2 linked regions of the Maricaulis maris genome follow. The main gene of each other region encodes a partner of the protein of the gene in region 2 in a complex. Links are inferred from orthologs where the notes say so. Each region holds a gene or a part of one and is shown on either strand. Other genes may lie near its edges.

Region 1 (12,060 bases), 1.1 Mb from region 2 along the record:
GCGCCTGTCCTCCATCGACGCCATCGAGATCGACGAGGCCCTGTTCGAGGCGGTCACGGGCGAGACCCGCATCGCGCCTTATCTGCACCTGTCCTTGCAGGCTGGCGATGACATGATCCTCAAGCGCATGAAGCGTCGGCATTTACGCGATGACGCCATCGCCCTGTGCGAACGGCTCAAGGCGGCGCGGCCCGAGATGGCCTTCGGGGCGGATATGATTGCCGGCTTCCCGACCGAGACCGAAGCAATGTTCGAGAACTCGATCCGGCTCGTCGACGAGTGCCAGCTTGCCTATCTGCACGTCTTCCCATACTCGCCGCGTCCGGGTACCCCGGCCGCGCGCATGCCGCAGCTAGACCGCGCCATCATCAAGGACCGCGCGACGCGTCTGCGGGCCAAGGCGGACGCGGCCCTGAGCCATCATCTCGACGGGATGATCGGTATCGAGAAGGCCGCGCTGATCGAGAAGCCGGGCTTTGCCCGGGCCGGAAATTTTGCAGGCATCCGCATTGCCGAAGCCGACTTCCCCCGTCCCGGTGCGCTTGTCGATATCGCGATATCCGGGCATGACGGGCGTGAATTGAAGGGGGTCATCACCGGATGAGCGACAAGAAACCGGGCTTCTTTTCCCGTCTGGCGCAAGGCCTGAAACGCTCCTCGTCCAAGCTGGGCGAGAGCGTCACCGCGATCTTCACCAAGCGCAAGCTGGACCGCGAGGCGCTCGACGAGCTGGAAGATGTTCTGATCGCGGCCGATCTCGGTTCTGCCGCCGCCCTGCGCGTCACCGAACGACTGGCCCGCGACCGGTTCGACAAGGAAGTGTCGGACGAGGAGGTCCGCGAAGCCCTGGCCGAGGTTGTCGCCGAAACCCTGCAGCCGCTGGAGCGTCCGCTCGACCTCTCGGGGCCAACGCCACAAGTGGTGCTTTTCGTGGGCGTCAACGGATCCGGCAAGACCACCACGCTGGGCAAGATCGCCGTCAAGCTGAAGCGCGACGGCCGCAATCCGATCCTGGCCGCCGGCGATACCTTCCGGGCCGCCGCCATCGAGCAGGTCTCGATATGGGGCGAGCGCGCCAAGGCGCCGGTGATCAAGCGGGAGATCGGCGCCGACGCCGCCGGCCTGGCTTTCGATGCCATCGACCAAGCCGCCCGCGACGGCCATGACGTGGTCCTGATCGACACCGCCGGCCGACTGCAGAACAAAGCCGAACTGATGGACGAGCTGCGCAAGGTCGTGCGGGTCATCAAAAAACGCATGCCGGATGCGCCGCATCACGTCGTCCTGGTTCTCGACGGGACCGTCGGTTCGAACGCCGTGTCCCAAGCCCAGGCGTTTCTGGAGTCCTCTGCGGTGACCGGGGTTGTCATGACCAAGCTGGACGGGACCGCCAAGGGCGGCGCCCTGGTCCAGGTCGCCGAGAAATTCCAGCTGCCGATCCACTATATCGGCATTGGCGAAGGTGAGGCTGACCTCCAGCCCTTCTCGGCCCGTGACTTCTCGCGCGCACTTGCCGGGCTGGACAGCTAGCACGTGGAGACGACGCTCGGCCTTGCCACGCTGGCCATGCTGGGCTCGGCCCTGGCGCATGCCATCATGACCCTCTTGACCAAGAAGGCCAACGACAAGCTGGTCTTCCGCGGTTTGACGCAAGGGTTTCTGGCCGTTCTGATCCTGCCCTGGCTGGCCTTCCAGCCCATCCCGCCCTGGGAGGTCTGGCGCTTCCTGCTGGCCGGCGCTGTGGTGATCTGGGCCTTCAACATGCTCTTGGTCGCCGCCTTCAACGAAGGCGAGATGAACCTGGCCTATCCGGTCATGCGCGGTGCCGCACCTGCGCTGGCAGCGATTGCGGCCTTTGTCTTCCTGCATGAGACCGTCTCGCTGGGGCAGATAGCCGGACTGGGTGTCGCCACGGCGGCGCTGATCGGATTCGCTTGGCCGGAGCGCGATGGTCGGCCCAAGCTCAAACTCATGCTGCTGGCCCTCGCCGCCGCCAGCATGACCGCCAGCTATACGGTGATCGACGCGGCCGGCGTCCGCACCTCGGGACAACTTTTCATCTATCTCGGCTGGTTCTTCGTGCTTTCCGGCGTGACCATATTGCCAACGGCAATCCTTCGGCGCGGCAAGAAATTTATGGTGATCGCCCGCCAGGAAACACGCCCCGCCCTGATGTGTATGGGCTTCAATCTGACCACCTATGGCCTTGCCCTCTACGCCTACGCCAACGCACCGGTGGCACCGATGGCCGCCTTGCGGGAACTCTCCATCGTCCTCGGCGCCATCCTCGCCGCACTGGTTTTGAAAGAGCCGTTCGGAGCCCGCCGGACCGGGCTGGCAATCTGTCTTGCTGCCGGGCTCGTATTGCTTCAGGTGATGTAGACCCAACCGAGGAGGCGCCCGTGGCCCAGACCCAGAACACGTCAGAGCAGAGCTCACGCCTTCTTATTGATGCCGGCCCGATCGGCGTCTGGATCGTGGTCTACAATGTCGCGCGGATGTTTGCGGGTGATCAGGCCATCTATATCGGAACCGGCGCCTACATGCTCGCCGCAACGGTGGCGCTGGTCCTGTCGATCCGGATCGAGAAGCGCATCCCGCCGATGCTGGTCTTCACGACGATCATCGTGCTCGCCTTCGGCGCACTGGGGATCTTTCTTCAGGATCCGATCTTCATCTACGCCAAGCCCACGATCATCAATCTCTTCCTGTCCTATCTGATCCTGGTCAGCCTCGCCCTTGGCCAGAATGTCTGGAAGGTCTTCTTCAGCCATATCTTCGAGCTGACGGACCGCGCCTGGACCTTGCTGGCCATTCGCTGGGCCCTGTGGTTCCAGTTCCTGGCCTTTCTCAACGAGGTGATGTGGCGTCACATCACCGACAGCGTCGTGCCGGTGTCGGCGCGCTGGTTTGCGGAGCTGGAACTGAGCGAAGCCTTCTGGTCCAACGCCAAGCTCGGCGTGATGGTCTTGTCGGTTCTCTTCGCCGCTTCGCAAATGCCGCTTGTCCTGAAAAACCAGCCCAAGTCGCCGGACCCAGCGGACAGCTGATCCCGGCATTCCGTGCTCGGACATTTGTCATTCTCGCGTTATAAATCCGCCCTAGGATGAATTCCCGAATGGGACGGGGGGCGTCATGCCGCACGACAAGCACGACACCAAGAACTTCCATCTGACGGAATCGCCCGGTCACCTCCTGCACAGGGCACAGCAGTTCGCGGCCGAGCGCTTCACCAAGGCGATGGCCGGCGCCAAGCTGACGCAGCGTCAGTTCGCCGTCCTGCATGCGACAGCCCAGGAAGAGGGGCTGACCCAGACCCAGCTCGTCAAGACAACCGGGATCGACCGTTCCACGCTCGCCGAGCTGGTCGCCCGCATGGTCAAGAACGGGCTTCTGGAGCGCGAGAAGCTGGCCGACGACGCCCGCGCCAATGCGGTCAAGCTGACCGAGAGCGGTCGCGCCCTGCACGAAACCGCAACCCGCGGCGCCATGGATGCCGACAAGGCCATCCTGTCGGCCTTGCCGAAAAACAAACGCGCCAGCTTCATCGAAACGCTCCGGCGCATCGCCGAGACGCTGGAAAAAGGTGAGGAAGCCGCCAAACAGGCCAAGCTGGTTGCCAAGGAGAAGAAGAAGAAGGCCAAGAAGAAGGCGAAGGACAAAGCCAAGGCGAAGGCCAAGAAGGGCGAGAAAAAGTCCAAGAAAGCCGGCAAGGACACCCGGGAAAACACGGCGGCCTAGCGGCGGTCGGCCCGCTCCAGCGCGGGATAGATGGTCTGACGCAAGACATCCACTGTCAGCGGACCCGGCCAGCGAGCCAGGATCTGCCCGTCGCTGACCACCAGCGTCTCCGGTGCCCCACTGATCCCCAGCGCCATCACGGACTGGTTGTCGACATCCTGCATGACCGCGACGAACGGGTCACCGAGCTCGTCAAGAAACTGCTCCGCATCCTCCGGCGTGTCGCGCCAGTTCAGGCCGTAGATCGCGATGCCTTCGCTGCGCAAGGCCATCAAGGTGGAATGCTCGGCATGACAGGGGGCACACCAGCTGCCCCAGACATTCAGCAGCCATGGACCCTCGATGGAGCCGGGATCGAAGCGATCGCGGTTTTCCAGTTCGGCCATGGTCAGGACAGGCAGCGGCTCGCGGACTTCCACTGGCCGGTCTCCCGCGAAACGCACGGCCAACACGCCAGCCAGCCCGATAACGACCAGCCAGGCGGCAAGCCGGAGCCACCTCATCAGGCCTCGTCCGTTTCAAGACGCCGCAGAGCCTCGCGAGCGGCGCGGCGCTCGAGCAGGGCATGGACGACCAGGGCAACCAGAACAGCCGCCGACACCGCCCAGGTTGGCCAGACATAGGCGGCATAGCCACCCATCGCGAAGAACTCGGTCATGAGACGGCATCCTCATTGCGGCGCGCCGCCTGTTCCCGCTGGCGCTGAAGCGTCCGGGCACGCCGTCGCAGCGCCTGGCTGCGCAAGCGGTACAGCACCAGCCAGCCGGCGAGGAAGGTGTAGGCCAGCGCCATGATGGCCAGCGGCCACAACTGGCTGGGGTGAATGGTCGGCCCGTCGAAGCGGATCACCGAGGCCGGCTGATGCAGGCTCGACCACCAGTCGACAGAAAATTTCACGATGACCAGATTGATGATGCCGGCCATGCCGAGGATGGCCGCGGTCCGGGCCGCCTGCTGGGCATCCTCGATCGCCGCGCGCAGCGCCATATAGCCGAGATAGACCAGCAGCAGGACGAGAACGGAGGTCATCCGCGCGTCCCATTCCCACCAGGTCCCCCACATCGGCTTGCCCCAGAGCGAACCGGTGAACAAGGCCAGCACGGTAAAGGCGGCGCCGATCGGCGCGATGACCTCGGCCGCGGTATCGGCCAGGGCATGCCGCCACACGAAATAGACAAAGCTCGCCACCGCCAGCGCCGCATACAGCGCCATCGCCATGTATGCCGCAGGCACGTGGACATACATGATCCGGACCGTCTCACCCTGCTGGTAGTCCGGCGGAGACCCGAAGAAGGCCAGCCAAATTCCGACAGCCAGCAAGCCGAGCGTCAGCACACCAAAGATCGGGATCAAGGTGCGGGCCAGCTGGTCGAAGCGCTGCGGATTTGAAAAATAAGACAGCATGGAAACGGGACTTAGCTTGATGGCTCGCGCCCCGCAACTGCCGGATAGTCGCAGCCTATTGCGGCAAATGCCCGGTCTTGACCCAGATCAGGCAGCCTTCGGTCGAAAACGGCGTGTGCTGGCTCATGTGGGGGCTGCGGAGCCAGCTCCCGGCCGGATAGCGGCCATGCTCGTCCTCGAACACGCCTTCGATCACGAAGATCTCCTCACCGCCCCAGTGGCGATGCCGGTTGAACCGGGTCCCCGGCTGCCAGCGGACCAGCGCCACATGCTCGGTTCCAGCTTCATGGAGCGGAAGCACCGATAGACCGTCCACAAGGCCGGGCCGGAACGGGGCGGATCTCGTGTCGATGACTTTGCTGACCAGGTCCATCGGATCGAACTGCCGCAACTTGACCAGGATGGTGCAGCCCGGATCGGTATGCGGCTGGTGGCGGCTACCAGGCGGATTGCGGACATAGCTGCCGGCGGGATAGTCCCCGCTCTCATCCGAGAAGACCCCCTCCAGAACCAGAAACTCCTCGCCGAGCGGATGGTCGTGCGGGTCGAAGCGCGAGTTCGGGGCGAAACGCACGATGGTGGTGGCCCGGGCGACTTCACCGCCGATCCGATCCAGCATCATCCGCTCGACTCCGCTCGCGGGCGACCTCACCCACTCATAGTCTTCCGGGCGCACAACGGCGCGTTCGCTGAAATCGGCATTCAGGCGGATCTCGTTCGCAGGGTCAGTGGTTTGCAGCGCCATGGCTGGGTCTCTTCTGGTAACGGCAGTCCGGGCCCGGAGATAAGGCCGTGTCACGCGTGTTCAAGAAGGCAGGGTCACCCAAGCCGGCTGCGCAGGGCAGCAGCAATGCCAAACGGGGCCAGCGCCGTAGTTGCCAGTGAAACGGCCAGCGTCAGCAGAAGATTGGCCAGCGCGCGCTCGTCACCCTCGAAGGCAGAACGCCCGGCGCCGGCGGCGAAGATCAGGACAGGCACCATCATCGGCGTCGCGATGAGCGCAATCAGAAGACCGCTGCGCCGAATGCCCGCCGCTAGGGCGCCCGCGAAACCGGCTATCAGGGACAGCGCCGGGATCGCGGCCAACAGCGCCAGAGCGCCGACCAGTGCGGGCAGGATTGTGACGCCGTACATCAGCGCTCCCAACAATCCGATCACGGGTAACGGCCAAAGGGTAGCAGCCGCTTGCCCCATCACCTTGGCCAGAACCAGCCAGGACGGTGTCACGCCACTGAGCAGGTAAAGCTCGGCGGTGCCGTCACCATGATCATCGCCGAACAGACGATCAGCGGATTGCAACACCGAGAGCAGGGCCGCAAAGCCCATGATCCCCGGACCAACTGCCGCCAGAAGATCAGCCGCCGGCCCGATGGCGAGGGGGGCGAGGGTGATGGCTGCAAGGAAGAAGGCCGCCGGCCCGGCGGCGCCACCGCCGCCGGCCCAGGCCAGACGCGCTTCGCGGGCAAAAATGGCAGACAGCGCACTCATCGGTGGGCCCCCAGATCGATCCGTCTGGCGTTGGGCCAGTCGAGGGTCTGGTGCGTCGCCGCTATAACACTGCCGCCGCGGGCGCGGTGCCAGGAAACGAGGTCGGCCAGCCGCGCCCGACCGCCGCCATCAAGCGGACCGGCGGGCTCGTCCAGCAGCCAGATCGGCCGGTTGGACAAGGCAACCCGGACCAGGGCCGTCCGTCTTTGCTGGCCCCGGGAGAGGCGGCCCGCGGGTCGGTCGATCAGGCTTTCGATGGCCATCGCCCGCATCAGCGGCAGGATTGGCTGGCGGCCCTGCCCGGCCATGTCGGACCAGAACCGCAAGGCCTGACGAGGCGTTTCACCCGGCTTGAGCCCGTCCGCATGCCCGAGCCAGCCGAGCGTGTCGGCGGCCGCGACGGCTGGCGCCTGGTCACCGATGCGGATGTTTCCGGCGTCGGGCCGGATAAAACCGGCGATTGCTCGCATCAGCGTTGTCTTGCCGGTTCCGTTCGGACCACTCATCAGCACCGCGTCGCCCGGCACCAGATCGAGGCTGAAATCACGCACCAGCACCAGACCGCCGCGCGACAGCGTCAGCCCGGCAACAGCGAGCCGTTCCGGTGCAAAAGCGGGCATGGCGGGGAATTTTGCGGCTTCAGTCGGCATGGCTCAGCATGTCGCCCGACAGGGGCCTATCCGTCAACGCACGTAACGCCGCATTGCAGCAGACCGAATGTCCGGCTAAAACCCGCCAAAACATGTGGCCGCAAAACGTGGCCGACCTCCCCACCGGGTATTTTACCCCTGACCCCATGAGGACGACGCATATGGCCTCTCTCGACAGTTTTTCCTGTAAACGTACGCTCACCGCTGCCGGTGAAACGTATGCCTATTATGATCTGAAGGTCGCCGAGGCGAACGGGCTGGCCGGGGTTTCCCGGCTTCCGGGCTCGCTGAAAGTGCTGCTGGAAAACCTGCTGCGCTTTGAAGACGGCAAGACCGTCACCAAAGCCGACATCGAAGCGATGGCCGAATGGCTGACGACCCGCAAGTCGACCCACGAAATCGCCTATCGTCCGGCTCGTGTGGTCATGCAGGACTTTACCGGTGTGCCGGCCGTGGTCGACCTCGCTGCCATGCGCGACGCCGCCACCAAGCTGGGCGCCGACCCGGATCGTATCAATCCGCAGGTCCCGGTCGATCTCGTGATCGACCACTCGGTGATGGTCGACAATTTCGGACACGCCGACAGCTTCGCCAAGAATGTCGAGCGCGAGTACGAGCGCAATGGCGAGCGCTACAAATTCCTGAAATGGGGCGCCAAGGCGTTTGACAATTTCCGCGTGGTCCCGCCGGGCACCGGTATCATCCACCAGGTCAATCTGGAAAACCTCGCCCAGGCTGTTTGGACCAAGGAAGAAGACGGCGAGACCATCGCCTATCCGGACACCTGCGTGGGCACCGACAGCCACACCACCATGATCAACGGCCTCGCCGTTCTCGGCTGGGGCGTCGGCGGCATCGAGGCCGAAGCCGCCATGCTGGGCCAGCCGGTCTCCATGCTTATCCCGGAAGTCGTCGGCTTCGAGCTGACCGGCAAGATGCCCGAGGGCGCAACCGCAACCGACCTCGTGCTGAAAGTCGTGGAAATGCTCCGCAAGCGCGGCGTGGTCGGCAAGTTCGTGGAATTCTACGGCTCGGGCCTCGATCACCTGTCGCTCGAAGACGAAGCCACCATCGCCAACATGGCACCGGAATACGGCGCCACCTGCGGCTTCTTCCCGGTCGACAACGAAACGCTCGCCTACCTCAAGGCCACCGGCCGCGACGACAAGCGCGTGGCTCTGGTTGAAGCCTATTCCAAGGCCCAGGGCATGTTCCGCCCGGACTACGATGCCGACCCGGTCTTCACCGACACGCTCCACCTCGACATGTCGGAAGTCGTTCCGGCCGTCTCGGGTCCGAAACGTCCGCAGGACTGGATCGAACTGTCCAACGCGGCTGCCGGTTTCGCCCGCATCATGGAAAGCGAATACGGCAAGGGTGACGAGCTCAACAAGTCGGCGCCGGTCGCCGGTGAGGACTACGCTTTCACCAATGGTGACGTCGCCATCGCGGCCATCACCTCCTGCACCAACACCTCCAACCCGTCAGTCATGCTCGGCGCCGGCCTGCTGGCCCGCAATGCCGTGGCCAAGGGCCTGAAGACCAAGCCCTGGGTGAAGACCTCGCTGGCCCCGGGCTCCCAGGTCGTGACCGATTACCTGCTGCGGGCCGGCCTGAACGACGATCTCGACGCCCTTGGCTTCGACCTGGTCGGCTATGGCTGCACCACCTGTATCGGCAATTCCGGTCCGCTGCCGCCGGCGATCTCGAAGACGATCAACGAAAACGACCTTGTCGCGACCTCGGTTCTGTCCGGCAACCGCAACTTTGAAGGCCGGATCTCGCCGGACGTGCGAGCCAACTATCTCGCCTCGCCGCCGCTGGTTGTCGCCTATGCGCTGGCCGGCTCGATGAAGGTCAATCTGGTCACCGACCCGCTGGGCCAGGACCAGGACGGCAATGACGTCTACCTGAAGGACATCTGGCCGAGCTCGGCCGAGATCGCCGAAGTGGTTCGCACCTCGGTGACCCCGGACATGTTTGCCAAGCGCTATGCCAACGTCTTCAAGGGTGATGACGCCTGGGGTGGCATCGAAGTGCCGGGCGGCCTGACCTATGCCTGGGACCACACCTCGACCTATGTCCAGAACCCGCCCTACTTCGAAGGCATGACCATGGACCCGGAAAGCCCGGGCGATGTCGTCAATGCCAAGATCATGGGCCTGTTCGGCGACTCGATCACCACCGACCACATCTCGCCGGCCGGTTCGATCAAGGCCGACAGCCCGGCCGGTCGCTACCTGCAGGAACGCCAGGTTCCGGTTCTGGAGTTCAACTCCTACGGTTCGCGGCGCGGCAATCACGAAGTGATGATGCGCGGCACGTTCGCCAATATCCGCATCAAGAACAAGATGCTCGATGGCGTCGAAGGCGGCTACACGCTGAAGGACGGCCAGCAGGTCGACATCTACGACGCCTGCATGGCGCACCAGGCCGAAGGCACCCCGCTCGTGGTGTTCGGTGGCAAGGAATACGGCACAGGCTCCTCGCGCGACTGGGCCGCCAAGGGCACCCGTCTTCTGGGCGTCAAGGCGGTGATCGCCGAGAGCTTCGAGCGTATCCACCGCTCCAACCTGATCGGCATGGGCGTGCTGCCCCTGCAGTTCGAGGATGGTGGCAGCTGGGAAGCCCTGGGCATGACCGGCGACGAGATCGTCACCATTCGCGGCATCGAAAGCCTCGAGCCGCGTGGCATGATGACGATCGAGATCGCCTTCCCGGACGGCACGGTCAAGACTGCTCCGGCCCGCGCCCGGATCGATACCGAGAATGAGCTGGAATACTTCCGCCACGGCGGCATCCTGCACTACGTCCTGCGCAATCTCGCAGCGGCCTAGTCAGCCAGCCTCAAGCTCCCGCCCGCGTCACGGCCATTTGATTGGATGATGCGGGCGGGTATGCTTATCTGGACGCCATGAAATGGCTCTCCCCCCTTCTGGCGCTGGCCTTCAGCGTGACCACCCTGCCGGCTGCCTCAGCCGGCGAAGCGTCGACCGGCGCGGACGAACGCCCGGTCCTGGTCGAGCTCTTCACCAGCCAGGGCTGCGGCCTGTGCCCGGAAGCCAATCGGTATCTGGGCGAACTGGACCAGCGCGAGAACGTCTTCGTGCTCGCCTATGCGGTGTCCTATTGGGACATGTATGGCTGGACCGACACCTATGCCCGGCCAGAATATGTCCAGCGCCAGCGCACTTATCTGCCGCGCCTCGGCGTGCCGCGTCTCTACACACCACATTTTGTCGTTGATGGCGTCACCGATGCGCCGGGTTGGGAGCAGGACGCAGTCGCCCATGCGGTCGAGGATCGCCTGACCGCGATGCCGGACAGCCCGGTCATTACCATCAGCGATGGTCCGTTCGGATCCTTCCGCGTCGGCCTCGATGGCGAAGCGCCGGAGGCCGAACTCGATGTCTGGCTGGTGGCCTATGCTCCGGGCTGGGCAACGGTCCAGGTCCGGGCCGGCGAGAATAGCGGCCTCGACATGCTCCAGTACAACATGGTCAAGAGCCTGACCTATCTCGGCAACTGGGCCGGCGGACCGGCCAGCTTCACCGGCGAGAGCTTCCGCCGATACGCCACAGTCGCGATTGTTCAGGGCGCCAATGGCGGCCCGGTCTATGGCTATGCCCGTGTGGCCCCCAGCGAGACCCCCGGTCGCTAGCGCGGCGCGCGCTTGGCCAGAATGCGTTGCAGGGTACGGCGGTGCATGTTCAGCCGGCGCGCCGTCTCCGAGACATTGTGATCGCACAGCTCGAACACGCGCTGGATATGCTCCCAGCGGACGCGATCTGCCGACATCGGGTTTTCCGGCGGTTCCGGCTTGTCCTCGGGATGGGCCAGCAAGGCCTTGATGATGTCGTCCGCGTCAGCAGGTTTGGACATGTAATCCACAGCCCCGGCCTTCACGGCGGCAACCGCTGTCGCGATGTTGCCATAGCCCGTCAGCATGACGACCCGGCAATCTGCGCGCGAGGCGTGCAGGGCCTTGACCACATCAAGCCCGTCACCGTCCTGCAGCCGAAGGTCAAGCACGGCAAAGGCCGGCGGATTGGCCTTGGCCACTTCCTTGGCCTCTTCAACGGTGGCCACTGCAGACACAATGAAACCCCGGCTGGTCATCGCCCGTCCGAGACGCGTCCGGAAGGGCGCATCATCGTCCAGGATGAGCAGCGACTTGTCCTCGGGAAGTTCGTATTCGATCTCACTCACGCGTCGGTCCTCGCGAATTCTTGGTCTCGTTCAGTATCTAGCTCACGGAGGGCGGGGCCTCCACCCGTTTGCGCGGCCAGCGGATCGACACGATCGCCCCACCCGGTGCCGGGGCATTGTCAAACCGGACCACGCCGCCGGTCTTCTCGATCATTGTCTTGGCGATAAAGACACCCAGCCCGAGCCCGCCCTGACCCGGCGTTCCCGACCGCGAGGTGACGTAGGGCTCGCCGATCTTCGAGAGGATGTCCGAGCTGAATCCCGGACCATCATCGATCACCCGGATATAGATATTGCTGCGATCCCATCGTCCTTCCACCACAACACGGGTGACCGCGAAATCGACGGAGTTCTCGACGAAATTTCCGATCCCGTAGATCAGCTCCGGAATACGCCGAAGCACCGGCTGGTCATCGTCTGCCGGGTCGGCCAGTTCCACATTCACCAGCGGCCCCAAACCCCGCAGCGGCGCGCTCGCTTCCTCGAGGGCGGCCAGGAACTCGATCCGGTCGTGACGGACATCAGAGGCCTCCTGGACCTCACCCAGCCGCTTCAGTATGTCGCGGCA
Region 2 (11,991 bases):
CGTCACCATCATAGATGATCATGATGTCGAGATCGCTGTCGGCGGCAAGCTCGCGCCCACCCAGCTTGCCCATCCCGAGGATCACGCACTCGCCCGGCATGGGGCCGAAACGGCGCTCGGTCTCGTCCTGGGCCGCGCGGGCCATCAGGGCCAGACAGGCATCAGCCATCGCCGAGAACGCCATACCGGCAGCATGGGCGGTCGTGGTGCCCTTGAGGATCTGGGTGCCAATGCGAAAGCGCTCCTCGCGGGCGCGGCGGCGGGCGGTGTTGAGCGCTGCTTCATAACCGTCAGCGCGTGACAGCGCTTCACTCAGCACGGCGCGGAAACTGTCGGGTACGTCCTGGTCGAGCGGCACGGAAAAGCGCTCGTCCAGCATGGCATCGAGCAGGGCCGGTCGGCGGGCCAGGTCGGACGCCAGTCGCGGCGCCAGGGTCAGGATCCCGATCAGATCGGCGGCCAGCCCCGGCTCGTTGGACAGGAGAGAGAGCGGTTGCACCCCCATCGGCAGGTTCTCGAAGAAGGCGGCAAACCGCGTCATCGCGGCATCGGGCTCGCCGGTCGCCGCCATGCGATCGACCAGTTGCGGCGCGATACGGGCAAACAGGGTACGGGCGCGACTCGAGCGAACCGCCCTCACGCGCCCGGCCGCCCAGCCATTGAGCGTCGCCCACACGGCAGCGGGCTGCGAAAAGCCCAGCGTTTCAAGGGTGGTGATGGTGTCCGGCGTCGGCTCGACCCCGGTCAGGATCAGCGAGCCGGCCTCGGAGGCCAGCGCCTCGTCATTCTCGAACTGGTCCGAGAAATGACCATGCACCCGTTGCAGGCACGCCTCCACATCGGCCTCGAAGCCTGCAGGATCGGCATAGCCGGCAAGGGCGGCCAGATCGGCACGGGCCGCGGCATCCAGCGGTATGGTCTGGCTGGGCTCGTCCTGGCGCATCTGGATCCGGTGCTCCCAGCTGCGCAGGGCACAATAGTCGGCGGTCAGTGAGGCGTGGACGCTGGCCTCCACCGCGCCGACATGCTCCAGCGCCTGCAAGGCATCAAGGGTACCCGGGACCCGTACCCGTTCATCACGGCCGCCAAAGACGAGCTGCGGGATCTGGGCGTAGAATTCGATCTCGCGGATACCGCCGCGCCCGAGCTTGAGGTCATGCCCGGCCGGGCGGATCTCGGCCCGGCGACCGACGGTCTGGATCTGTCGGGCCAGCCCGCGGATATCGTCAATCGCCGCATAGTCCAGCGACCGCCGCCAGATGAAGGGCTGCATGAAGCCGAGGAAACGCGCGGCAGCCGCCGTGTCGCCGGCACTGGCCCGAGCCTTGATCCAGGCCGCGCGCTCCCAGGTCTGCCCCATGCCTTCGTAATAGTTCAGCGCTGCGTCGGTCGAGATAATGACCGGGGTCGCGCCCGGATCGGGCCGCAGGCGCAGATCAACGCGAAAGACATAGCCATCCGCGGTCACGTCCTGCAGCGACTTCACCACCGACTGGATCAGTCGCGGCAGGCGCTTTCGGGGCTCCTCGGTCTCGGGCAGCAACAGGGTTTCGGCGTCATAGACGGCGATCAGGTCGATATCGGAGGAGTAATTGAGATCACCCGTCCCCATCTTGCCCAGCGCAAGGATGATCACACCCGGGATCGGATTGTCCGGATCGGTGACGGGATGGGCCTTGCCCTGCCCGGCCAGAAAACGGACATGGGCGTGCAGCGCCGCCTGCAGGGCGGCATCGGCGACCCGGGTCATCGCCGCCGTGACAGCGCGGACATCCCAGACGCCGGCGAGGTCAGCGAGCGCGGTGACGAGATGGGCGTCACTCTTCGCCTCACGCAAAGCGGTATCGAGCGCTGCCGCATCCGGGGCCCCCGCTCCGGCGATCCGAAGATTGTCGATCGCCATCGCAATCAGACGGTCCGGCGTCTCGATGAGACAGGCTTGCAGGGTATCGGGCCGACGCTGGGACAGACGCGCGAGATAGGGAGCGGCCGCGAAGACCGTGTCGAGAAAGCCGGCGACCGGGCCGAGACTCGCCCGGACCGCATCCGGCAGGGATGCCAGCACATGGGCGGCCGCGCCGGGCTGGCGCCCCGGGAGGGGCGCGGTTCCGGCAGGAAGGGTCGGGGTCAGTGGCTGCGCGGGATCTGTCATGTCGACAAACTGGTCTGATCCGGCCCGGACGGGAAGCCGCGCACGCGCAAAATCCGGTCGTTGCCTCAGTCAGGCTTGGCCGGCGCCTTGGGAAAGCACAGCGAGGCGCGCAGGCCGGGGCCGTGTCCGCCCTCGACCACGCCTGGCCCTTCGGTCAGCTCGAACTGGCCGTTATGGACATCGACGATGGCCTGGACGAGCGACAGTCCGAGCCCGGAGCCCGGCTTGGTGCGGGAATTGTCCAGCCGGACGAAACGCTGGGTCACACGCTCGCGATCCGTGTCAGGGATGCCCGGGCCGGTATCGGTTACCGAGAACTCGATCTTGCCCTCGCCCGTTTCGCGCAAGCGCAGGGTCACCGCGCCGCCGGACGGCGTGTACTTGACCGCATTGTCGAGGATGTTGGCGAGAGCCTGGGAGAGCAGGCCGCGATCACCGAGCATTGTCAGACCGGACTGGATCTCGCTGGCGAAGGCCAGGCCCTCATCCTCGCACACCGGCTCATAGAGCTCGGCCAGATCAGCCGCGATGTCAGCGGGATCGAGGCGCCCGATCGAGGCCCGGCTCTCACCGGCCTCGAGCCGGGACAGCGACAGGATCGCGTTGAAAATGCCCAGGAGCTCGTCGGTATCGGCGACTGCCCGTTCCAGGGCCTGCTCGCGGGAGGCGCGATCACCATCCTCGCGCAGGGCTTCGTCGAGCCGGTTGCGCATACGGGTGAGCGGCGTGCGCAGGTCATGGGCGATACTATCGCCGGTATGACGCATGCGATGCATCAGCGCCTCGACCCGGTCGAGCATGTTGTTGAAGTTTTCCGACAGCTCGTCGAGCTCGTCGCCGGTGAAATTTCGCGGCGCCCGTGGTTGCAGGTCGCCGGCCTTCACGCGCCGGGCCACCGTGTTGATGCGGTCGAGACGGCGTACGAAGCGGCGACTGACGAAAATGCCCGCCGCCACACCCAGCGCCAGCGCCAGCGCCGAGGCCGCAAGGATGGTATTGAGCATGCGCGAGACGAGGCGCGTTTCCTCGTCGACATCGAGGCCGACATAAAGACGATAGCCCGAGGGCAGATCGATGATACGACCGCGCGCGGTGCGGTCATCCTTGCCGTCGGCGTCGTCGCGGTCGCCGGCAGCGGGCCGGCGATAGGTGAACTGGACGCGGCCCTCATCATCGGGCTGCACGTCCGGCAAATAGGTCAGGTTCCCGGACAGGCTGCGCCCGGTCGGGTGGACCAGCAGATAAAGGTAGTCCGCGCCGCCGCCGACCGTGCGTTCGAGAATGTAACGATTGACGGTGCGGATGCCGCCAGCCTGAAAACTGGCGTCGAGCGCCTCGACTTCCTCATTGATTGCCGAGTCGGCCCGGCGCAGCACCATGCCGGCCGAGGCCGCATAGACGAAGCCCAGCGTCACGAAGCTCGACAAGGCGAACAGGGCCGCCGACAGAAGCGTCTGCCGGAAGGCCGTTGTTCTCAGGAAGGCAGCCCCACGCGCCTGCATGCCCGATCAGGCCTGCAGGCGGTAACCGGCCCCGCGCACCGTGTGCAGCAGCGAGCGCGGGAAGGGTTTGTCGATCTTCGAGCGCAGGCGGGAGATATGCACGTCGATTACATTGGTCTGGGGGTCGAAATGATAGTCCCAGACCTTTTCCAGCAGCATGGTGCGGGTCACGACCTGGCCGGAATGCTTCATGAGGAATTCCAGCAGGCGGAATTCGCGCGGCTGAAGCAGGATGTCCTCGCCCTCGCGCACGACGGTGCGGGCGAGCAGGTCCATCTCCAGATCACCGACCACCAGCTTGGTGCGAACCGTGTCCGGATCGCGGCGGCGGGCCAGCGCTTCAACGCGGGCCAGCAGCTCGGCAAAGGCATAGGGCTTGACCAGATAGTCATCACCACCGGCCTTCAGGCCCTCGACGCGGTCATCGACCTCGCCAAGGGCGGAGAGAATGAGGACCGGGGTGCGATCATCATCACCGCGCAGCGCGGCGACCATCGACAGGCCATCCATGCGCGGCATCATGCGGTCGACGACCAGCACGTCGTATTCCGCTGCACGGGCCATTTCCAGACCTTCTTCGCCGTCGCCGGCATGATCGGCCACATGCCCGCTTTCGCGGAGGCCCTTGCGGATATAGCTGGCCGCTTCGCGGTCGTCTTCAACGATCAGAATACGCACCCCGATCTCCTCTTTCTCTAGTCGGCAGAGCCGAGTTGCAGAGCGACATAGCGTTGACCGCCCCGTCCCTCGACCAGCAGCAGAATGGCGCTGCGACCGTCTTCGCGAGCCTCGTCCGCAATGCTGCGGAGTTGCTCGGCACTGGTCACCGCATTACCGCCGGCTTCCAGGATGACATCACCGGTCTGGACCCCCTTGCGGGCGGCCTCGCTGCCGGGTTCAAGTTCGTCGACCACGACACCCTGGACGTTCGGCCCCAGACCGCGGACCTCGCGGTCCTCGTCAGCCAGAGGCGCCAGGGACATGCCGAACACCGCGGTCCGGACCGGCGCCTGGTCGACACTGCTCATGTTGGCCAGTTGCTGCTCGCCCGGGCGATCACCGAGGGTCGCGCGGATGGTACGCTCACGCCCGTCCCGCAGAACCAGGAAGCGGACATCGTCACCGGCCGCGACATTGCCGACGCGGCGGGTCAGATCGCGGGAACCGTCAACCGTCTCGCCGTCGATCTCGAGCACGACATCCTCGCGTTCGAAACCGGCCTGGTCGGCCGGACCGCCCTCGACAATGGAGCTGATGATGGCGCCGCGCGGCTCGTCGAGACCGAGTGCCTCGGCAATATCCTCTGTGACGTTCTGGATCGACACGCCGAGCCAGCCGCGAGCGACGCGGCCGTCATCGCGCAGGTCGGCGACGATGCGCGCGGCGATGTCGGAGGGAATGGCAAAGCCGATGCCGACATTGCCGCCGGTCGGCGAGAAGATCTGCGAGTTCACGCCGATCACATTGCCCGCCAGGTCGAAGGTCGGACCGCCGGAATTGCCGCGGTTGATCGGGGCGTCGACCTGGATGAAGTCGTTATAGGTGGAGTTGCCGATCGGGCGGCCGATGGCCGAGATGATGCCGGCGGTCGCGGTGCCGCCAAGGCCGAACGGATTGCCGACGGCCACGACCCAGTCCCCGACGCGGTAATGCGGCGTCTCTTCGAGACGAACGAAGGGGAAGTCGATATCCGCATCGACCTTCAGCAGGGCGAGATCGGTCTGCGGGTCGGTACCGATGATGCGGGCCGGGTATTCCTCGCCCTCGGACGTGCCGATGGTAATCTCGTCAGCGCCGGCGACCACGTGATTATTGGTGACGATATAGCCCTCGGCGGAGATGAAGAAGCCCGAACCGAGCGATTGTCGCGGCTGTGGTTGCGGACGCTGGCCACCGAACTGGCGCTCCATCCACTCGCGCATTTGCGGCGGCAGATTGTCGAGGTCCGGACCGCCTTCGCCGAGCGGCGATTCCGGGGTGGAGCTATTGACCTGTACGGTGACAACCGACGGGCTGACACTTTCGATGAGATCGGCAAAGGACATCGGCGCGCCAGCCGGTATGGCGGCGGACAACCGGTGTTCGTCTGCCGACTGGAAGGCGTGAGCCTCTCCCATCGAACGATCCAGAAGAGTTCCTGCGGCCAGTGCGGAGAGCACCAGGAGCGAGACACCGCCGAGGCGGCGCATGCGATCAACCGAAATCATGAGTATCGACGACCTTTCCGTTGCGATTGGAGGGACAGGATCACGTCCGGCGATTAAACCCGGCGTGACGCAAACATTACAATAACATTACAAACGGTAACTTACCCGTCATCTTTCAGGCGGGTCCGGATCACCACCGGGCTGTTCAGGGTCCGATGCACCGGACACTTGTCGGCGATCTCCAGCAGGCGCGCGCGCTGGGCCTCATCAAGGGCGCCTTCGAGCACGATCTCGCGCTCGAAAATGTCGACATTGCGTTCCTGCCCGTCGAGGCAGGCCTCGCAATCCTCCGCATGTCCCTTGCTGTGGGCGGTCCGGACCGTGACCCGGTCGAGCGGCAGGGACTTGCGGGTGGCATACATGCGCAGTGTCATGGACGTGCAGGCGCCCAGCGCGGCGCTGAGATAGCCATAGGGCGACGGGCCGGCATCGAAGCCGCCGACCGAGACCGGCTCGTCGGCGACCAGGACATGATCGCCGTCGACGACGTGATTCTCGAATGGACCCCGACGGGTCTCGCGGACGATCACCGCGCCATCGCGGTCCGCCTGCGGCACAGCCGGTCCGGGGCTCAGCACATAGCGCGCGGCCCAGCTGGCGATAACATCGGCGGCATAGAGCGCGTCGCGCTCGCCGCGCAGCAAATGATCAGCATCATCCAGGCTGACAAAGCTCTTGGGATGCTTCGCCGCCACAAAGAGCCGCGAGGCGTTATCGATCCCGACCACCTGGTCGACCGGCGAATGCAGGATCAGCAAGGGGCTGCGCAATTCCGCCGCGGCCTCCTCGAGCGCATGACCGGCGATATCGTCGAGGAATTGCTTCGTGATGGTGAAGGAGCGCCCCGACAGTGACACCTCGGCCCGTCCGTCACGCTTGATGGCGTCGACCATCTCGGCGAACTGGTGAGTGACGTGATTGGCGTCGGCCGGCGCCCCGATCGTCGCCACAGCCTTGACCGAGGGCAGGTCACCGGCCGCCGCGATAACGGCAGCGCCGCCCAGCGAATGGCCGACCAGCAGGGCGGGCGCACCATGCTCGGCGTCCATGTAGCGCGCCGCGGCGAGCAGGTCCTGGATGTTGGACGAGAAGTTGGTGTTGGCGAAATCACCCTCGGACTGGCCCAGCCCTGTGAAGTCGAAACGCAGGACCGCAAAGCCTGCCGCGGTCAGGCGCCGCGCGATACGGCTCGCGGCGAGGATGTCCTTGCTGCACGAGAAGCAGTGCGCGAACAGCGCGTATGCCGCAGGCGGTCCGTCCGGAAGCTCGAGCTTCGCAGCCAGGGTCTCGCCAAGGGCCCCGGTAAACTCAACGCGCTCTGATCGGGCCATGCTCTGTCTCCATTTGCTGCCTCACAGGTAAGAGCTTCAAACGCAGACGCAATCCACAGTGTTGGGATGGGCCCGTTATTGAGAAGGCCTGGTCAGGCACGCCCGTGAAACAGGGCCATCGCAACCATACGGCCGGGGGCTCAGCGGCTTTCCGGTTCGACGGCCGGCTCTGCGGCCGGGCCCTCGCCCTCACCCTGCCAGACGCCGGCTTCGCGCAAAGCCTGAGCGACTTCCGGCGGCATGTAGGTCTCGTCGTGCTTGGCCAGCACGGTCCGCGCCTGGAAGACGCCGTCCCCGGCGAATTGCCCCTCGACGATCACCCCCTGCCCTTCGCGGAAGAGATCCGGCAGCAGGCCGGAATAGACAACGCTGACCTCCCGGGCCCGGTCGGTGATCACGAAGCGCGTAGCGCCCGCCTCGTCCTCACCCACGGATTCCTCGAGAACCAGGCCGCCGACCCGGATCCGGGCCTCGGTACCGGGGTGTTCGGCGGCGATCTCGCTCGGCGAATAGAAGAAGACGACCGCGCTGCGAAGCGCTGTCAGGCCCAGCGCCACGGCGGCAACAAGAACAATGGCGGCCGCACCAATGGTGGCCAGACGGCGATTGCGATGGCGCATCAGCGGGTGCTCCCCGGGCGAGAGGATGAAGGCACGAAAACGAGCGAAAGATTATTGGCCGGCATCTCGACCCGGGCGTCAAGCACGAGACCCTGACCGGCAAACAGGGCGATGACGGCTTCGAGATCGCGGACGCCCCAGGCCGGATTGCGCGATTTCAGCGAGGCATCGAATTGCAAATTGGAGGGCGCCGTCGCCTTGCCGAGCTTGTAGGGGCCGTAAAGCACCACCACGCCACCCGGTCGAAGCTTGCGGGCGGCCAGCGACACCAGCGCCTCCGCCACGGCCCAGGGCGCGATGTGGATGACATTCATGCAGACCAGCGCATCGAAACCGTCGATCACCTCGACGGTCTCGGGACGCAGGAGATCGATCTCGAGCGGGGCACGGATAGCGCCGGACGCCTCGCTGGCCCAGGCCGCCTGGCTGGCGCGGGCCTCGCGATCGGGATCGCTGGGCTGCCAGGTGATATCGGGCCGCAGATGACAGGCGGCGACGGCATGCTCGCCGGTTCCCGAGCCGATCTCCAGCACCTCGGCCTGGTCCGGCAGCACGCGCGAGAGAACGTTCGCGATCACGTCGCGGTTGCGCGCAGCACTCGGCGAATGCAGGCGATCATGCAAGGCCGTTCGGCTTTCCAGGGCGGTCGGGGTCGGATCGGTCTGGTTCATGGTCTCCGCGTACGTTGCCCGGCGCCCGGATGCAAGACAGACGGCGCGGCGCGGGACGCTATGCCGCGGCCGCGGCAGCACCGCGGCGGCGCAGGAGCGCAGCCGCCGTGTCGAGGCCGGCCGAGTCCATCAGGCGAACCGTGATGTCCAGCCCGTCCTGGGCGGTCGTCCGGTTCTGGCCTTCGCTGCCGACGATCAGGTCGACCAGCATGTCGCCGGCTTCCTGCATCCGTTTTTCAGCCGCGTCGGCGATCCGCTTCTGGGTCGAGGCGATTGCCGCTGCAGTGGCATGTTTGCGACAGCGACTGAGGAAATAGAGCAGGCCCTCGGCCTTGTCGATCGCGGCCGTGTTCGGGATCTGGGCCGGGATCACGCGGCCGCTGCGGCCCCGGCGCGGCTCCGGCAGGCCTGAATCGAGGGCCAGCGGCACCTTGGCCAGGATCTTCTCGACATTGGTCGACGCCTCGGCCCGCAAGCCGAACAGCGACCGGCCCCACCGGCCATCCTTGCGGATGCCGAATTCGGCCGTCATTCCGGTCGAGAAGGCGACGAATCGGTCAAATACCAGGGCGCAGGCCTTTGCTTCCTCGAGGGTCTGGGGCGGTTGTTTCAGGCGCGCGGCAAAGAAACCGGTATCGTCCAGCACGGCGTCGCCGACGGCCGCAATCTCGGTCTTCTGCACCACCAGATCGTCATCGCGCCGGCCGATCCGTTTGATGACGCGGAAGATCTGCCAGGGACAATCCAGCCGGCCCATGGTCAGGAGCAGGATCCACAGCGCCGCCTCGGGATTGGTTTCCAGCATCTCCTCGTGAAGCCGCATGACGGTCAGGGAGAGATCATCGTCGAAATCCTCGATCTTGAGCGGTAGCTCACCCATCGCCCGCGCCAGGTCTTCGCAATTGCTAAAGAGGGTGATCGCAACAGCCAGCATCGTCCGCCCATCGGAGCCGAAGCGCTTCAGGAGAGCCGTCATGTCCTTGGGAACCCGGTCCGCCTTGTGCACGGCATCAGCCAGGGCAGCTCCGGCCTGGCGGCGATAGTCGAACCAGATCGGGTCCGTCTCCGGCCGCTTGCACTTCTTGGCGGCCTCGACCATGCCCGGCGCAAGCTCACGGGCCATCCAGCCCCAGATCTTCGACAGGTCCTCGCTCGAAAACCGGAAGCGCGAAGGCGGCACAAGGGCGGAATCGCCAACCAGGGGCCGCAAGGGAGACAGGATGTAGGCCTTCGCAAGATCACCTGCGGGTGTCTGCATCGCCTCGTCCAGCTCGGCAAAAATGCCGCTTAGCGCGGCCGATGACTTGTCCTGGGCCGCCGCAGCCTTCGTCGTCGCCCGCAATCTCGCGCGCATGTGCTCGGGCATGGTGCGCCAAAGCGCTTCAAGCTTTGCCCGCTGAGAAGGTGACAGTTTTGTCATGGCCGAGGATACACAGTTTCTTGCCCACCCTAGTCTTCGACGACTTCGGTTAATGAGCGCTTAGCGACCAGTTGCGGGAAGAGAAATACAGGCAGCAAGGCCGCCGAGTTCTGATCTCGACAAGCTGAGTTCTCCGCCATAGGCCTTGGCCAGGTCCGACACAATTGCCAGACCCAGACCTGAACCGGGTGCCTGCTCATCGAGGCGTACACCGCGCTGAAGCGCCGAGGCGCACTCATCCTCGGTGAGCCCGGGTCCGTCATCCTCGATTGTCACGGCCAACTCGCGCGGCGCCGTTCTCCCGGCCGTGACATGGACCAGGCCGCCGGACCATTTGCAGGCATTGTCCATGAGATTGCCGATCATTTCCTCAAGGTCCTGACGCTCGCCCTTGAAGTTCAGCTCCGCCTCGACCTCGGTTGTGATGCGGATACCGCGAGCCCGGTTGATCTTCTCCAGCGTCCGGGCGAGATCCCCCACGGTTGCACCGAGGGGCGTGCGCGCGCCCAGCGCCTTCGCATGGGCCGCGGCGCGCGCGCGTCGCAAATGGTGCTCGACCTGCTCGGTCATCACCCCGGTCTGTCGCTGGACCAGGCTCGCCAGCTCGCCCTCCGACGCCCGCGCCTCATTGGTCAGGACCGCAATCGGCGTCTTGAGCGCGTGCGCCAGATTGCCGACATGGGTCCGCGAACGCTCAACCAGTTCGCGCGAATGGTCGAGCATGGCGTTGAGTTCGTCCGCGAGTGGCTGGAGCTCGACCGGAAACTCGCCATCGACCCGGTCCGTATTGCCTTCTCGCACCTCCGCCACGCTGTCGCGCATGCGCAGGACGGGCGCCAGACCGATCCGGACCTGGAAGAAAACGCCGGCGGCAATGGCGGTGGCAAAGCCGAGAAACATGATGGCCGAGGTGATCGCGAAATTGCGCACCTCGCGGTCGGCCGGTTCGCGATCCTCGGCCGCCATCATGATCACCATCTCGGCGCGCGAGGGGAGTTGCACGGCTTGCGCGGTCAGTCGCAGCGGCTCGCCACTGGGGCCTTTGGTGTCAAAAGCCATCAGCTGACCGGGGCTGGCGAGCGCTGACTGCATCAACGGATCCGGCGGCGACAGGACCTCGTCCCAGAGCGAGCGCGAGACCACCAGTGACTGATGACCACCGCCCTCCATCTCCGGCCCGTCCATGATCTGCCAGTAGCGGCCGGAAAAGACGCGGTCATAAGCGGGGTCCGAGGGTCGCCGGGCGAGCGCGATACCACCGCCCGGATCGGTCTCGGCCGCCGCCACCAGCGCCTCGACAACGCTCGATAGACGGTCGTCCATCGTTCGCAGCACCGAGCGCTGATAGAGTGTTGTCAGGGCAACCGCGCCCAAAAGCAGGAGGACCAGCGCCCAGGCGGCGGCGCCGGCAAACAGTCTGAAGGCAAGGGATGCCCGGCGCTTCACGAAACCGGGCGTGCCACCGGGTCAACCAGCCGATAGCCCAGACCGCGAACGGTCTCGATCCGGTCGGTGCCGATCTTCTTGCGCAAGCGGCCGACAAAGACCTCGATCGTATTGCTGTCGCGGTCGAAATCCTGGTCATAGATATGCTCGACCAGCTCGGTGCGCGAGATCACGCGGTCCTGGTGGTGGGCGAGGTAGGACAGCATGCGGAATTCGTGTGAGGTCACCTTGACCGGCGCGCCGTCGATGAAGACCCGGGCGCCGCGGGTGTCGATGGACAGGCCGCCGCACTCGATCGTTGCCGTCGTATGCCCGGCCGCGCGGCGGGTCAGCGCGCGCATGCGGGCCAGCAATTCCTCGGTATGGAACGGCTTGGTGAGATAGTCGTCGGCGCCGGCATCAAAGCCGGCCACTTTTTCCGACCAGCGGTCGCGCGCCGTCAGGATCAGGACCGGGAAATCCCGGCCGGCCTGGCGCCAGCGTTCCAGCACGGTCACGCCGTCCATTTTCGGCAGGCCGAGATCAAGCACGACCACGTCATAGGGTTCGGTGTCCCCCATGAAGTGCCCGTCCTCGCCATCCACGGCGGAATCCACGGCATAGCCCGCATCTTCGAGGGCTCGACCAAGTTGCCGGTTCAGG

The links.
Region 1: the proteins of ccmE (region 2) and AAA969_RS13910 are in contact, whole or in part, in a solved structure (PDB 8CE8), measured with the Escherichia coli proteins. The link is inferred for Maricaulis maris from one-to-one orthologs.

The regions. Positions count from the first base shown.
Region 1 is NZ_AP027270.1:2,915,448-2,927,507, forward strand. The notes cover bases 4,800-7,737. They hold AAA969_RS13910 (heme exporter protein CcmB), read right to left. Parts: upstream 6,634-7,737; coding sequence 5,965-6,633; downstream 4,800-5,964. Other genes in these bases: ccmC (heme ABC transporter permease CcmC), read right to left, coding at 4,800-5,145; AAA969_RS13905 (cupin domain-containing protein), read right to left, coding at 5,201-5,890; ccmA (heme ABC exporter ATP-binding protein CcmA), read right to left, coding at 6,630-7,283; acnA (aconitate hydratase AcnA), read left to right, coding at 7,445-7,737. Also shown: tRNA (N(6)-L-threonylcarbamoyladenosine(37)-C(2))-methylthiotransferase MtaB, read left to right, coding at 1-604; signal recognition particle-docking protein FtsY, read left to right, coding at 601-1,530; AAA969_RS13875 (EamA family transporter), read left to right, coding at 1,534-2,382; AAA969_RS13880 (inner membrane-spanning protein YciB), read left to right, coding at 2,403-3,050; AAA969_RS13885 (MarR family winged helix-turn-helix transcriptional regulator), read left to right, coding at 3,136-3,741; AAA969_RS13890 (thiol:disulfide interchange protein), read right to left, coding at 3,738-4,244; heme exporter protein CcmD, read right to left, coding at 4,244-4,399; more of ccmC, read right to left, coding at 4,396-4,799; more of acnA, read left to right, coding at 7,738-10,120; AAA969_RS13925 (DUF1223 domain-containing protein), read left to right, coding at 10,198-10,944; AAA969_RS13930 (ActR/PrrA/RegA family redox response regulator transcription factor), read right to left, coding at 10,941-11,492; AAA969_RS13935 (ActS/PrrB/RegB family redox-sensitive histidine kinase), read right to left, coding at 11,530-12,060. UniProt on the Escherichia coli protein: Required for the export of heme to the periplasm for the biogenesis of c-type cytochromes.
Region 2 is NZ_AP027270.1:1,815,775-1,827,765, forward strand. The notes cover bases 6,073-8,941. They hold ccmE (cytochrome c maturation protein CcmE), read right to left. Parts: upstream 7,813-8,941; coding sequence 7,333-7,812; downstream 6,073-7,332. Other genes in these bases: AAA969_RS08515 (bifunctional alpha/beta hydrolase/OsmC family protein), read right to left, coding at 6,073-7,192; AAA969_RS08525 (DUF938 domain-containing protein), read right to left, coding at 7,812-8,483; AAA969_RS08530 (hypothetical protein), read right to left, coding at 8,542-8,941. Also shown: AAA969_RS08495 (bifunctional [glutamine synthetase] adenylyltransferase/[glutamine synthetase]-adenylyl-L-tyrosine phosphorylase), read right to left, coding at 1-2,152; AAA969_RS08500 (sensor histidine kinase), read right to left, coding at 2,218-3,654; AAA969_RS08505 (response regulator transcription factor), read right to left, coding at 3,661-4,332; AAA969_RS08510 (Do family serine endopeptidase), read right to left, coding at 4,350-5,861; more of AAA969_RS08515, read right to left, coding at 5,963-6,072; more of AAA969_RS08530, read right to left, coding at 8,942-9,837; AAA969_RS08535 (sensor histidine kinase), read right to left, coding at 9,964-11,349; AAA969_RS08540 (response regulator transcription factor), read right to left, coding at 11,346-11,991. UniProt on the Escherichia coli protein: Heme chaperone required for the biogenesis of c-type cytochromes. Transiently binds heme delivered by CcmC and transfers the heme to apo-cytochromes in a process facilitated by CcmF and CcmH.